DNA from 4 places in the Bacillus silvicola genome. Region 1 is predicted to be linked to each of the others. Evidence: riboswitches for the same ligand, from Rfam matches in the RefSeq annotation. Region 1 holds a riboswitch; each other region holds the start of a gene.
What was found. Region 1 has a riboswitch for lysine ahead of ACP6L7_RS23685 (amino acid permease). Riboswitches for the same ligand answer to the same signal wherever they lie in the genome.

Region 1 (3,189 bases):
CAACATTAATCGACCACGTAACAGAAGAAATGAAAGTTGCTTGGGAAGAGCCATTTGGCCCAATCCTTCCAATCATCCGTGTTTCTTCAGATGAGCAAGCAATTGAAATTGCTAACAAATCAGAGTTCGGCTTGCAAGCAAGTGTCTTCACAAAAGACATTAACAAAGCATTTGCAATTGCTAACAAAATCGAAACTGGTTCTGTTCAAATTAACGGACGCACAGAGCGCGGACCTGACCACTTCCCATTCATCGGTGTAAAAGGTTCAGGCATGGGCGCACAAGGTATTCGTAAGAGCCTTGAGTCTATGACACGTGAAAAAGTAACTGTATTAAACTTAGTTTAATCTTATATTCAGCAGCTGATCTAATATTTAGGTCAGCTGCTTTTTAAATTTCTGATACACCTGCGTATTATGAAGCGGCTTAAACCCTACAGATTTGTATAACCTCTCAGCACTTTCATTTCCTTCTATATAACAGAGTCTAATATCTTCGTACCCAACTTCTAACAACTTGTTCATCCCAAATTGCAAGGCGTTACGTCCATATCCATTTCCTTGCTGACTTTGTGCAACCATTAAATTCTCTATTGTCCCTTCCCCTACTGTAACTGATGCAACCAACTGTTCATTTTTAAAAACCACATACACATTACTTTCATTGTTCAATTTGTATTTTTTTATACTATCTTCTGGAGCAAGATAAGGCTTCATATCATTCCTTTCATGCAATTCGTAATAACATTCCTGTACCATTGTTACAAACTGGTTAAAAAATTTATCTTCATACTTAATAAATTTGAGATCGGTTTCAGGAAAACTCCCTCCCTTATATATCAATTCAAGCGATCCCCACCATCTTTCAAATCCCATTTTCTTAGCAAAACAAATACAATTTTCTGATTCAACTTTCATATAGGTACACACAAAATTCGGTTTCATTTCAGAAATACATTCCTCTATTTCCTCATATAAGGCAGAACCAATACCTTTCAAACGAGAACCAGGTTCCACATATACACTTATTTGACCAATAGACTCTCCATTACTATTTGTATAAAAGGATGAATACGCGAATCCTTCAATCCCATTTTGGTTATATAAAAGAAAATGCGTGGAATTCGATACAATATCATCTAAAGAACCTATCTCTTCTTCTGTCCCCAGACTTTTTATTAAATTTAACATACCGATTCTATCCTTTTTGCTACTATAAGCACGTATCATTTAAATAATCCCCATTCCCATTAAAAGTAAATTCCCTATTGGAATTTATTCAATGAATCCGTCTCAAACCCTCCAATCCCTCAATAACGAACTCTTCTCTATAATCTGATTATTACCATATCCATTGACGTATAAAAATACATTTGTTACTCTTAAATACGTTAATTTAATATTTAAATCCTCATTCGTATCTCGGTGAGGTAGAGGTTGCAGTCATTAAGAGTATCATTTCAGGAGATGTAGTGGCATTGATGAAGGAATGAGAAAGGAATGATTGCCGAAGTAAGTCGTGTCCACCATGCACGCTTGCTGGGTCTGCATTTAATAAGTGCAGAACTGTCACAAACGTTTCGTTTGTGGAGAGCTATCGAGAGGTATGTCGTGGGTTTCTTATAAGATAGAAAGCATGTAGCGGCAAATTACGTGCTTTTTTTGTTTTGTTTGGACCTTCTCTTCCTTATCAGGAAGACATACATATCTCCTCGCTTGACTTGGTTATACTAACTTTGGAGGTATTTTCTATGCAACAAAAAAAATGGGGCTTTTGGGTACTAACAGCTTTCGTTGTCGGTAACATGGTTGGCGCTGGTATTTTCATGGTGCCAAGTACGTTAGCACAAACAGCTAGCCCTCTCGGTGTCACTTTAGCTTGGTTAACAACAGGGTTTGGTGTTTTAATGCTAGCTCTTGTTTTCGGTAATTTAGCAATTCGTCGTCCTGATTTAACGACAGGACCACAAAGTCATGCATATGCTTTATTCTCAACACCAAAAAGAAAGAAAATGGCTGGTTTCAGCATGGTATGGGGATATTGGGTTGCAAACTGGGCAAGTAACGTTGCCATCATTACATCTTTCGCGGGATATTTATCACTCTTCTTCCCGATTATGAAAGATACGCGACTATTGTTTTCAATCGGCTCGTTCGATATAGAAGTTGGAAAGCTCATTACATTTACTATTTGTTCCGTCTTACTTTGGGGAACTCATTTAATATTAACAAACGGTGTAAGCGGAGCTGGGAAACTAAACTTCTTAGCAACAACAACGAAAGTAACTGGATTCCTTCTATTCATTGTCGTTACGTTATTTGCGTTCGAAGCTTCAAAGTTTGGACAATGGTACACACCGATGATCGATAAAGAAGGCGTATCACACGGTCTCCTTTCACAAGTGAATTTAGCGGCTCTTACAACGCTTTGGGCATTTATTGGGATTGAATCCGCCGTTCTTTTATCAAACCGAGCTACTTCTCCCAAAACGGTAAAACGTGCGACTGTTGCCGGTTTATTAATAACAGTTGCAATTTATTTAGGAATTACAATTTTAACAATGGGTGTACTTCACGTTGATAAATTACAAGCTTCTGAACGTCCATTAGCAGATGCATTAAACGCTGCAATGGGTCACGGTGGTGGGAAACTTATGGCATTACTTGCTCTTACTTCCCTATTCGGTTCAATATTAGGCTGGATTTTATTAAGCTCAGAAGTACCTTATCAAGCAGCAAAAGAAGGTTTCTTCCCTTCCTTCTTCACAAAAACAAATAAAAAAGGAAGCCCAATTTACTCATTACGACTAACAAACATTATGTCGCAAGTGTTCTTATTCTCAACACTATCAGGAACAATTGCGGAAGCTTATACATTCGTTATTACCGTATCAACACTGGCCTACCTCATTCCATATCTCGTTTCACCAATCTTCCAGTTAAAACTAGTCGCAACTGGTGAAACATATAAAAATGAAATGCGGGCAAGAATTACAGATGGTATAGTCGCAGTGATCGCACTTTGCTACGCACTATGGGTTATTAAAACCGGCGCATCCGATATAAAAACATTCCTTCTCGGAATTGGTTTGTTCGTAATCGGATTTGCTTTCTATCCATTAATGAATCGTGATCAGAAAAAAAATAACGAAAAGAAAAACGAGCAAGTTGCATAACGCAATTTGCTCGT
Region 2 (3,189 bases), on a different contig from region 1:
AGTGAATTTCCTGTTTCACTCGCTGCAACAATCGGCTTCTTCATCTCACTTGGCTGGGAACAAGTAAGCTGGGTTTGGGTATTTTCGTTAATGCTTGGCGGTATTGTCGCAGCTCCAATTGCTGCATGGCTAGTCCGCATCGTTCCACCCCATTTACTTGGTGTATTAGTTGGTGGTCTTATTATCTTCACGAATATTCGCACACTGCTTACTACATTTAAAGTGGATCCAACTATTATTTCACTTTCTTACGTTGCAGTTGGTCTTGTCGTTATTATTTCACTTTTCATTGCTGTCCGTAATCATTCCAATCGTTCTAACGTATCGACAGCCAGCTATCCGAAAGATCAAAAACAAATGCTACCATAATTAATAAAAATACCGCCCGATTTACTTCGAGCGGTATTTTTTATTTTTCAATCTTCCAATTTATCATCGTTTCAGTACTATTCACTCTTTTCATATGTAATTTCTCTAATACACGAATGGAGCTATGGTTTTCAAAGAGTGTTTCAGCTATAATCGTTTCCACTTCTCCTGTTTGAAAAGCCCACTTTATTAATTCACTAACAGCTTCTGTTGCATACCCTTTATTCCAATATTTCTCAATAAATCCGTAACCAATTTCTACCGTATGTTCCTCGTTTGGTTTCCCTTTAAACCCTATATCCCCTAGTACGATTTTATCTTCTTTCCGAATGACATACCACGCGCCCCAAGGTAATAAAGCTTCGTCTTGTTTTACACTTTCTACATGCCCTGAAATATGCGGGCCGCTATTGTATCCTTGATTCTTCGCAATTTGAACCCATTCTTCCGTACACGGGATAATATGTAATCTTTCCGTTTCTAATTTCATAACGATGTCCCCTTTTTAATTAAACAGTATTTCGATTTTACCACAAAAAGAAAGAATATTCACTCTTTTGATTTACACATATGTTTTTTCTTTGAAACAAAATAAATGAAGTAATCACCTTTAATAGTTATGTCGAATTATATTTTCTGAATTTTCTTTCACTTTTAAAGGGTTTTTCATTATTTTTTGCGAAACATTTGTATAACAATTTTTTTCTTTATTTATTGTTACATAACAGTAGGTTCGGGTGGAGTTTTGCAAGCGTTTCCTATACAATAACCGATATTTTTTGACTTTTCCTAACAAAATTCCTTGCAATATATTCAGAAAATCATTACAATTGCCATATATTAAAAATCATAGCAATAAATAAATCCTCATCAATCCGATGAGGTAGAGGTTGCAACTTTTAAGAGTATAACGGCCGAGACACAGAGAATGTCACCGACTCCGTTTGAAAGGAAAAGTTGCCGAAGTTTATATTTCATCTCTGGAAATATGAGCTGGGGCTGTCTCCGAAAGGAACAGAACTGTCACGTTTACAAAATTACCGTGTAGACGTGGGGTGCTATCTTAACGGAAGGGTATGATGGGGGTGGTTATTTGTGAAACGTTCCGCCTAATTCTTTTGGCGGTTTTTTGTATTTTTCTCCCCCGCTCCTTCCTATCTTACTAGAAAAGGAGTGTTGAACATGAATAGCGCAACGAATCAAGCTACCTCTAAAAAGCAAACTACACAAGGACAAGGTGAATTAAAACGCGGATTAAAATCTCGTCACCTTACGATGATTTCTCTCGGTGGTACAATCGGTACCGGATTATTTCTTGCCAGTGGTGGTGTTATCCATTCAGCTGGTCCTGGCGGTGCATTAGTCGCATATGCCGCAATTGGAATTATGGTTTATTTTTTAATGACAAGCTTAGCAGAACTCGCAGCTTACATGCCTGTTACTGGCTCTTTTAGCACTTATGCAACAAAATTTGTTGATCCATCACTTGGTTTTGCACTTGGATGGAACTATTGGTATAACTGGGCGATTACGATCGCTGCTGAACTAGCGGCCGTAACATTAATTATGAAATTTTGGTTCCCAGATACCCCTTCTCTTATTTGGAGTGGACTTTGCTTAGCTATTATTTTTCTCTTAAACTATTTATCTGTTAAAGGTTTTGGTGAATCTGAATATTGGTTCGCACTTATTAAAGTAGTTACTATTATTATCTTTTTAATTGTCGGCTTTATGATGATTTTTGGAATTATGGGCGGCGAAGCTGTCGGTTTTAAAAACTTCACTGTTGCAGATGCACCATTTAATGGCGGTATCATGGCAATTATCGGTGTATTTATGGCTGCTGGTTTCTCATTCCAAGGAACTGAATTATTAGGAGTGGCTGCTGGTGAAACTGCTGATCCAGAACGCAATATTCCAAAAGCAATTCGTTCTATCTTTTGGCGCATTATATTATTCTATATTTTAGCAATTCTCGTTATCGGTTTATTAATTCCTTATACGACTGATAGCCTTGCAGCAAGTGATGTAACAGTAAGTCCATTTACACTAGTATTTGAAAAAGCGGGCGTTGCCTTCGCTGCTTCTGTTATGAACGCTGTTATTTTAACTGCAGTACTTTCTGCTGGTAACTCTGGAATGTATGCATCAACTCGTATGCTTTGGGATTTAGCTCGTCAAGGAAAAGCACCAAAGTTCTTAGGCAAATTAGATAGCCGTGGTGTACCTGTTAACGCATTAATCGCAACATCAGTTGTTGGTAGCATTGCTTTCATCGCTTCTTTATACGGTGACGGTGTTGTATACATTTGGTTATTAAATGCTTCTGGGATGTCAGGATTTATTGCTTGGGTAGGAATTGCTATTAGTCATTACCGTTTCCGAAAAGCTTATGTTGCACAAGGGAAAGATTTAAAAGATTTACCGTATAGAGCAAAATGGTTCCCGTTCGGTCCAATCTTTGCATTTACACTTTGTGTTATCGTTATTTTAGGACAAAACTACGGAGCATTTATGGGAGCATCTATTGATTGGAACGGTGTACTCGTTTCTTACATCGGTTTACCACTCTTCTTAGTACTGTGGTTAGGATATAAATTTACTAAGAAAACGAAAGTAATTCCACTTGATAAATGTGAACTAAAATAAAATAAAACGAGCAAACAAATTTGTTTGCTCGTTTTTTATTGCAATTCATCTCCCTTCCCTATCGCCACTGTTTTTGCGATAATAGAGGAAATATACATAAAGGTTGGGATTACATGAACATTCGTATTACTGATGAAGCAAAAGCTGCTATACATAGATTAGAACGTGAAG
Region 3 (3,189 bases), on a different contig from region 1:
AGATTGCGTTATCAAGGGATTCTACAACGATGCTGACATTGTCCATTCTTAGTAATTTGTTTTTTGTCATTGTCTTTATCTCCTTATATGTAAAAGTGTGTTATCTAATCATCTCCATAATTATACTATTAAAAAGTTACAAATTCCTTCCAAACAAAAACACCTTGTCACAGTGTAGGAGAATGTGACAAGGTGTTTTTAAGTATGTCATATAGTATCTTGTTAACAAACAATACCGCGACTTCCCTGCAAAATATTTCTACCCTATACGCCATTAAATGGTCCGATTGTTGTATAGAATTAATTGTATTATTTGAATGACAAATAAATTTCTTGTCACTCTATACAATGTAAACAGCTTTCTATTTATAATAGGAAGGAACTAGATTCATATAATTTATTTTAAGTTTTACGAGTGGAAATTAACTCATCTGCACTAAAGGCTCAATTTTCGCCATAAATGATTGATGCAGCGCCTCGACACCTGTTACTAAATGAAGGCGGTCAATAACGACAGACACTTTAATTTCTGATGTACTTACCATTTTAATATGAATATCTTCTTCTTTTAAAGTAGTGAACATATTCGCAGCAACACCTGGATTAGAGACCATACCAGATCCTACAATTGATACTTTTGCTAAATGATTTTCATATTCTACTGATTCATAGTGAAGTGCTTCTTGGTTTTGTTCCAATACTTCTAAAGTCTCTCTTAAATCATTAGAGTGAATGGAGAAGGAGAGATGAACAGTTCCTTCATTTGTAATACTTTGAATGATGATATCTACATTAATATGTGCCGCTGCTAATGTAGAGAAAACGGTTGAAAGTGAACCATGTTCTAATCCTTTCATTGTGACACGCGTAATATTATCCTCAAATGCAATACCTTTAACGATTGATTGTTGTTCCATGTTACATTCTCCTTTTACAATTGTTCCGTTTTCTTGTGCCATACTTGAGCGAACTTCTAAAACGACATTATGGTTTTTCGCAAACTCAACAGCACGGGGGTGTAATACACCAGCACCGAGGTTGGCAAGTTCTAACATCTCGTCATAAGAAATTTCATCTAATTTATAAGCATCTTTTACAACTCGTGGGTCCGTCGTATATACGCCGGTCACATCCGTGTAAATATCACATTTTTTTGCTTTCAGTGCAGCAGCTAATGCAACAGCAGTCGTATCAGAACCACCGCGTCCAAGTGTTGTAATTTCATGGTCTTCACTGGCTCCTTGGAAGCCAGCTACGATCACAATCGTGCCTTCAGCAAGATAGGACTGTATACGATCTGTATGAATGTCAGTAATCCGTGCACTACTATGTACAGATTCTGTCGTAATACCAGCTTGCCATCCGGTTAAGGAAATGGCGTTATAGCCTTTTGCTTGTAGTGCCATCGTTAACAATGAAATGGTTACTTGTTCTCCTGTTGATAGAAGCATATCCATTTCGCGTTTACTCGGATTCTCTGTAATAGCGTTAGCAAGTGCTACAAGTTCATCTGTACTTTTCCCCATTGCTGAAACGACAGAGACAATGCTATGTCCTCGTTCATATTCTTCAATAATTAAATTTGCTACATGTTGAATGCGTTCGACGCTTCCAACAGAAGTACCGCCAAACTTTTGTACAATCGTTTCCATTACGAATTCCTTCTTTCGTCCATTTTTAAGAATAGGTTAGGACATATACAAATCCCAATATTCCTGTAGTTACCAGAGAGAAAAACAAAAAACACCATCTCAAATAAGTGAGGATGGTGCTGTTACAGGAAAAGGGAAACAGAAAACGGAGCTAATAAAAAAACCGCCAAAAAAGGAATATCATAAAAAATGATATCTCTTTTTTGTAGATAGCTCTTCACACGTACATGTCTGTACATATGACAGTTCTGTTTCTATTCGAAAACAGCCCCAATCGATAAATGCAGAGAAATTTATCAATTTCGGCAACACTTCCTTTCTTCTAAATTCATAGACATCTCTGTGTCTCCTTTAGAATACTTATAAGCGTTGCAACCTCTATCTCACGTTTTAGGCGAGAGTGTTTGATTTATGAAGTTGTTGGTAACATTTGTTTTATAATAATTTAAATTTTTCAGGGAATCAAGTGTTTTATATATATTTTAAAAATTCTATCTTTTTTGAGGGTTATTTTGTGAAAAATGTAGCAAAATAAATTCGGTGCATGTACATTAAAAATATAGAGCATGGGAGGTGGAAGGATGGGCAAGAAAAAGCCTATTTATGTAGCGACAGAAATGAAAACAACAATGGAGAAATTATGGGAATATACGCAAGAACCGGACCTACATACAGAGTGGGATGCACGTTTTACAGAAATCTCGTATTTGGAGAAAAAGGAGGGGGAGCCGCAGAAGTTTTTATATAAAACGAATATTGGTTTCGGACTTGAAATAGCTGGAGAAGGAGAATCGATAGGTGAAGTAAGAAAAGAAACTGGAGAGCGCATGTCTTCTTTAAAATTTTGGACAGACAATCAATTATCACTTATACAAATCGGGCGTGGTTATTGGAAATATACACCGAATGAAGAACATATTTATTTTGAGACGCAATATGATTATGATACAAGGCTTGGTCGTATAGGAAATGTGATAGATTCATATGTTTTTCGACCTTTATTAGGTTGGGCAACTGCATGGAGTTTTGATGCTCTCAAATTATGGTTAGAAAAAGACCTCCATCCTAGTATGTTAATTAGAAGAACGATGACGTATTGGCTCGTTTGCTTTTTATTTGCTTTCGTATGGTTATATCAAGGGGGCGTACCGAAAGTGATTTTTAGTCATCCAGAGGAAGTGAAGATGCTTTCTGAGTTAATCGGATCGAATGAAAGTAGTATTTCTATACTTAAAATAGTTGGATTTTTAGAAATAATATGGGGTGTTATGTGGCTATTGCCATTTCAAAAACGAAAGTTGTTTATATTACATATTGTTATGTTAATAGGCTTAACTATAGTGGCAGGAGTTACGAATATCACAAGTTTTACGCAACCGTTTAATCCGCTTACATTAAATTTTCTTCTAATAGGGTTATCGATTGTCGGTTATATAAATAGCACTAATTTGCCGAGCGCAAAAAATTGTAAGAGGAAGAGAAAGGGATAAATGTATGGCTAATATTTATGAGAGATTATTAGGAGATACCTATAAAA
Region 4 (3,189 bases), on a different contig from region 1:
GTTCTTTTATACTCGTCCCTAAGTCAGCCATATTATTTGTTTGGAATAAAACAGGGAAAGTAACAAAATCGTTATAGAACCCGTAAAACATTGCATTTCCAAATAAAATAAATGACAGTATAAAACTAATTACAATAATAATTCGGTTTCGGTACTTAGATGCAAGTAAAGCGAAACCAAAAAATAAAAGTAACGAAGCTAGTGGGTTAATAAAAAGCATAAATTCTTCAAAGAAGTTATCAATTCTAATATCAAATGCTAGCTTGTACACAATATATGTTTTTATCCATAATAAAACGACTGCAACTAGTGCAAATCGCAGTTTTGGAAACAGATTTTGTAGCATAATATACTCCTCTCCTAAAAGCATGACAGTTCTTGTGAGCCGGTTTGATTAGCGCCTCATTTTATATATACGAACAGTCCTTTATTATTATGTTTATTATACTATGAGTATCATTATACGAAAATAAAAGAGAGTTGTGGGCTTTTTTATAATAATTGAGTAGAAAAAGGGCAGTGGGAGACAATAAAACGGAGTTTCTATGTATGATAATTATCGTGCGCAGAAAGAATCGAGTAATAAAACGGAGGTTATAATGCGAAAATTATTATATTTTATAGTATGCAGTAGTGTTATACTTTTTGCTTCACCGAGTGTGTCGGTAGCACAATATGATGCACCTCTTATGGAAGATGCCCTTTATTCTGTTTTATTTCCGAAAATAAATAAAGCAATTGAAAAACAATATGGGAGCTTGAAGCCTTATCAATGTCCTAAAATTATTAGTTTAAAAAAAGTGTATAGTGGTACATATTTATTTCAAGCGAGTATTGAAGTAACGAAGTATGAACGTGTTGCTGGGAAAATTGCTCCACCATTTGAGAAGGTAACGATTACATTTAATAACGAAGAGGGCGAATGGGAAGTGACAAAGGTTTCAGTAAAGCGCTTACCAAATGATACAAAATTAAACTGTAAAAAAACAATATAAAAAATTGTTTGACAAATAAAATGGTCCTTTGGTATTGTTAATAGCAACAATTAGATGTTTGAAAATTAAATAGACTTACCTCATCTACTCTCAAAGGTAGAGGCCGCGATAGGAAAGAGTAAGCTATGGGAGATTTAATGGAATCTGTGATCATAGGTTGAAAGGGACTATTGCCGAAATATAAGAATAACCATCTTATTCATATATTGGGACTGCATTGAATAAATGTAGTACTGTCATAAGATTTATTTTATGGAGAGCTATTTGGAGATGTTGATGCGGTTTCTTATTTTGAGAAGATAACAACTCGTTTATTTTTTCAATATATATTTTTCCTAATAAGAAACGCGTGTGAACATTGTTCCGCGCGTTTTTTGTCTATCTAAAAGCGTGCTGCAATGAATAGAAGATTGGGGTTATGAGTTTTAGAGGAAATAAGGGAGGAATTTAAATGTATTTACACGGCACAAGCCGAATCAATGGGCAAGGACACTTAGAAATTGGTGGGTGCGATACGACGCAGCTAGCAAAACAATACGGAACACCACTTTATGTATACGATGAAGAGTCTATTCGAGGAAAGTGCCGCGCGTTTCATCGTGCTTTTAAAGAAAGTGGTTTCTCTTATCAAGTAGCATATGCAAGCAAGGCGTTCTTGTGCATGGAGATGTGCCGAGTAGCTCGTGAAGAGAATATGTCTTTAGACGTTGTTTCTGGAGGAGAATTATATACTGCGCTTCAAGCAGGATTTCCGGCATCGCGCATTCATTTTCACGGAAATAATAAAACAGCAGAAGAAATAATTATGGCTCTTCAGGCGAATATCGGTTGTTTTGTAGTAGATAATTTCTTAGAATTAGAAATTTTACATGATTTAGCAGTGCAACATGGAAAGTTTGTGAACATATTAATCCGTGTAACGCCAGGAGTAGAGGCACATACACACGAATATATAACAACAGGCCAAGAGGATTCGAAATTTGGATTTGGTGTTTCAAATGGTCAAGCGATGCAAGCGATTGAGCTAGCTTTGCAAAAATCAAATTATAATATGCTAGGAATTCACTCGCACATCGGATCACAAATATTCGAAACGGCTGGTTTTGTTCGAGCAATTGAAGTACTACGTCAATTTTTAGAAGAAGTGAGAGAGCGAACAAACTATGTAGTGAAAGTATTGAATGTAGGCGGAGGTTTCGGTATACGTTATACGGAGTCTGATACACCGTTAACACTTGAAACGTATGTGGAGGCTGTAACAAGTACGATAAGAGAGCAGTTTACAGTATGTGAATACCCGCTTCCAGAAATATGGATTGAACCAGGTCGTAGTATCGTAGGTGATGCGGGAACAACAATTTATACAGTTGGAGCGGTGAAAGAGATTCCTGGTATTCGGAAATATGTTTCAGTCGATGGTGGGATGACAGATAATTTAAGACCGGCTCTATATGGAGCGCGTTATGAGGCGATGTTGGCGAATCGAGGGAATCTTGAGAATGAGGAACTCGTTTCGATTGCTGGGAAATGCTGTGAAAGTGGAGATATGCTGATTTGGGATATTAACTTACCGCAAGTTGCTTCTTCTGATTTACTAGCAATTTCTTGTACGGGGGCATATGGGTACTCGATGGCGAATAATTATAATCGTATTCGTAGACCAGCTGTCGTCTTTGCAAAAGGCGGAACATCACAAATTGTTGTAGAGCGTGAAACATATGAAAATATTATTGGGAACGATCGCATACGTATTAAAGAACTTGTTTAAATAGGAAAAAGGAGTTGTTCGGATGGGCAATTCCTTTTTTATAAAATAAAATAATTAAAATATATCGGAAAACTAGGATTGAAAAAAATCAGAATTGTGATAAAATACAAATACAAAGCTTATCAAGAGAAGCGGAGGGAACTGGCCCGGCGAAGCTCGGCAACCTGCTTATAGAAAGCAAGGTGCTAAATCCAGCAAAATGGAATCCATTTTGAAAGATAAGGTAAAATATATTACCGAACAGTCTTTTCGAAATGGGAAAGATTTTTTTTATGAATAAAAAGGGGGGCTGTTCGCGTGAGTGTACGGGAACATTTTGATGAAGTATCTGAGAAAATTCAAGCGATGCTTGCTGATATGAAATATGGTTCCATTACAATTGTTGTGCAAGATGGAAAAGTGATTCAATTAGAAAAAAGTGAAAAA

Region 2: another riboswitch for lysine. It lies ahead of ACP6L7_RS12145 (amino acid permease); the one in region 1 lies ahead of ACP6L7_RS23685 (amino acid permease).
Region 3: another riboswitch for lysine. It lies ahead of ACP6L7_RS03425 (aspartate kinase); the one in region 1 lies ahead of ACP6L7_RS23685 (amino acid permease).
Region 4: another riboswitch for lysine. It lies ahead of lysA (diaminopimelate decarboxylase); the one in region 1 lies ahead of ACP6L7_RS23685 (amino acid permease).

What each region holds. Positions count from the first base shown of each region.
Region 1 covers NZ_JBNGVC010000013.1:301,120-304,308, forward strand. Annotated here, with positions in the region: gene gapN (NADP-dependent glyceraldehyde-3-phosphate dehydrogenase) at 1-347, shown strand, start outside; gene ACP6L7_RS23680 (GNAT family N-acetyltransferase) at 375-1,229, opposite strand; lysine riboswitch at 1,423-1,604, shown strand; gene ACP6L7_RS23685 (amino acid permease) at 1,751-3,175, shown strand.
Region 2 covers NZ_JBNGVC010000012.1:50,019-53,207, forward strand. Annotated here, with positions in the region: gene ACP6L7_RS12135 (sulfite exporter TauE/SafE family protein) at 1-369, shown strand, start outside; gene ACP6L7_RS12140 (GNAT family N-acetyltransferase) at 410-859, opposite strand; lysine riboswitch at 1,246-1,438, shown strand; gene ACP6L7_RS12145 (amino acid permease) at 1,552-3,018, shown strand; gene ACP6L7_RS12150 (iron-sulfur cluster biosynthesis family protein) at 3,132-3,189, shown strand, end outside.
Region 3 covers NZ_JBNGVC010000001.1:669,081-672,269, reverse strand. Annotated here, with positions in the region: gene ACP6L7_RS03430 (VOC family protein) at 1-70, opposite strand, end outside; gene ACP6L7_RS03425 (aspartate kinase) at 423-1,652, opposite strand; lysine riboswitch at 1,855-2,041, opposite strand; gene ACP6L7_RS03420 (DoxX-like family protein) at 2,234-3,142, shown strand; gene ACP6L7_RS03415 (DUF4166 domain-containing protein) at 3,147-3,189, shown strand, end outside.
Region 4 covers NZ_JBNGVC010000001.1:972,492-975,680, reverse strand. Annotated here, with positions in the region: gene ACP6L7_RS05130 (LTA synthase family protein) at 1-346, opposite strand, end outside; gene ACP6L7_RS05125 (DUF3888 domain-containing protein) at 600-995, shown strand; lysine riboswitch at 1,085-1,266, shown strand; gene lysA (diaminopimelate decarboxylase) at 1,447-2,763, shown strand; SAM riboswitch class I at 2,880-2,988, shown strand; gene ACP6L7_RS05115 (YezD family protein) at 3,061-3,189, shown strand, end outside.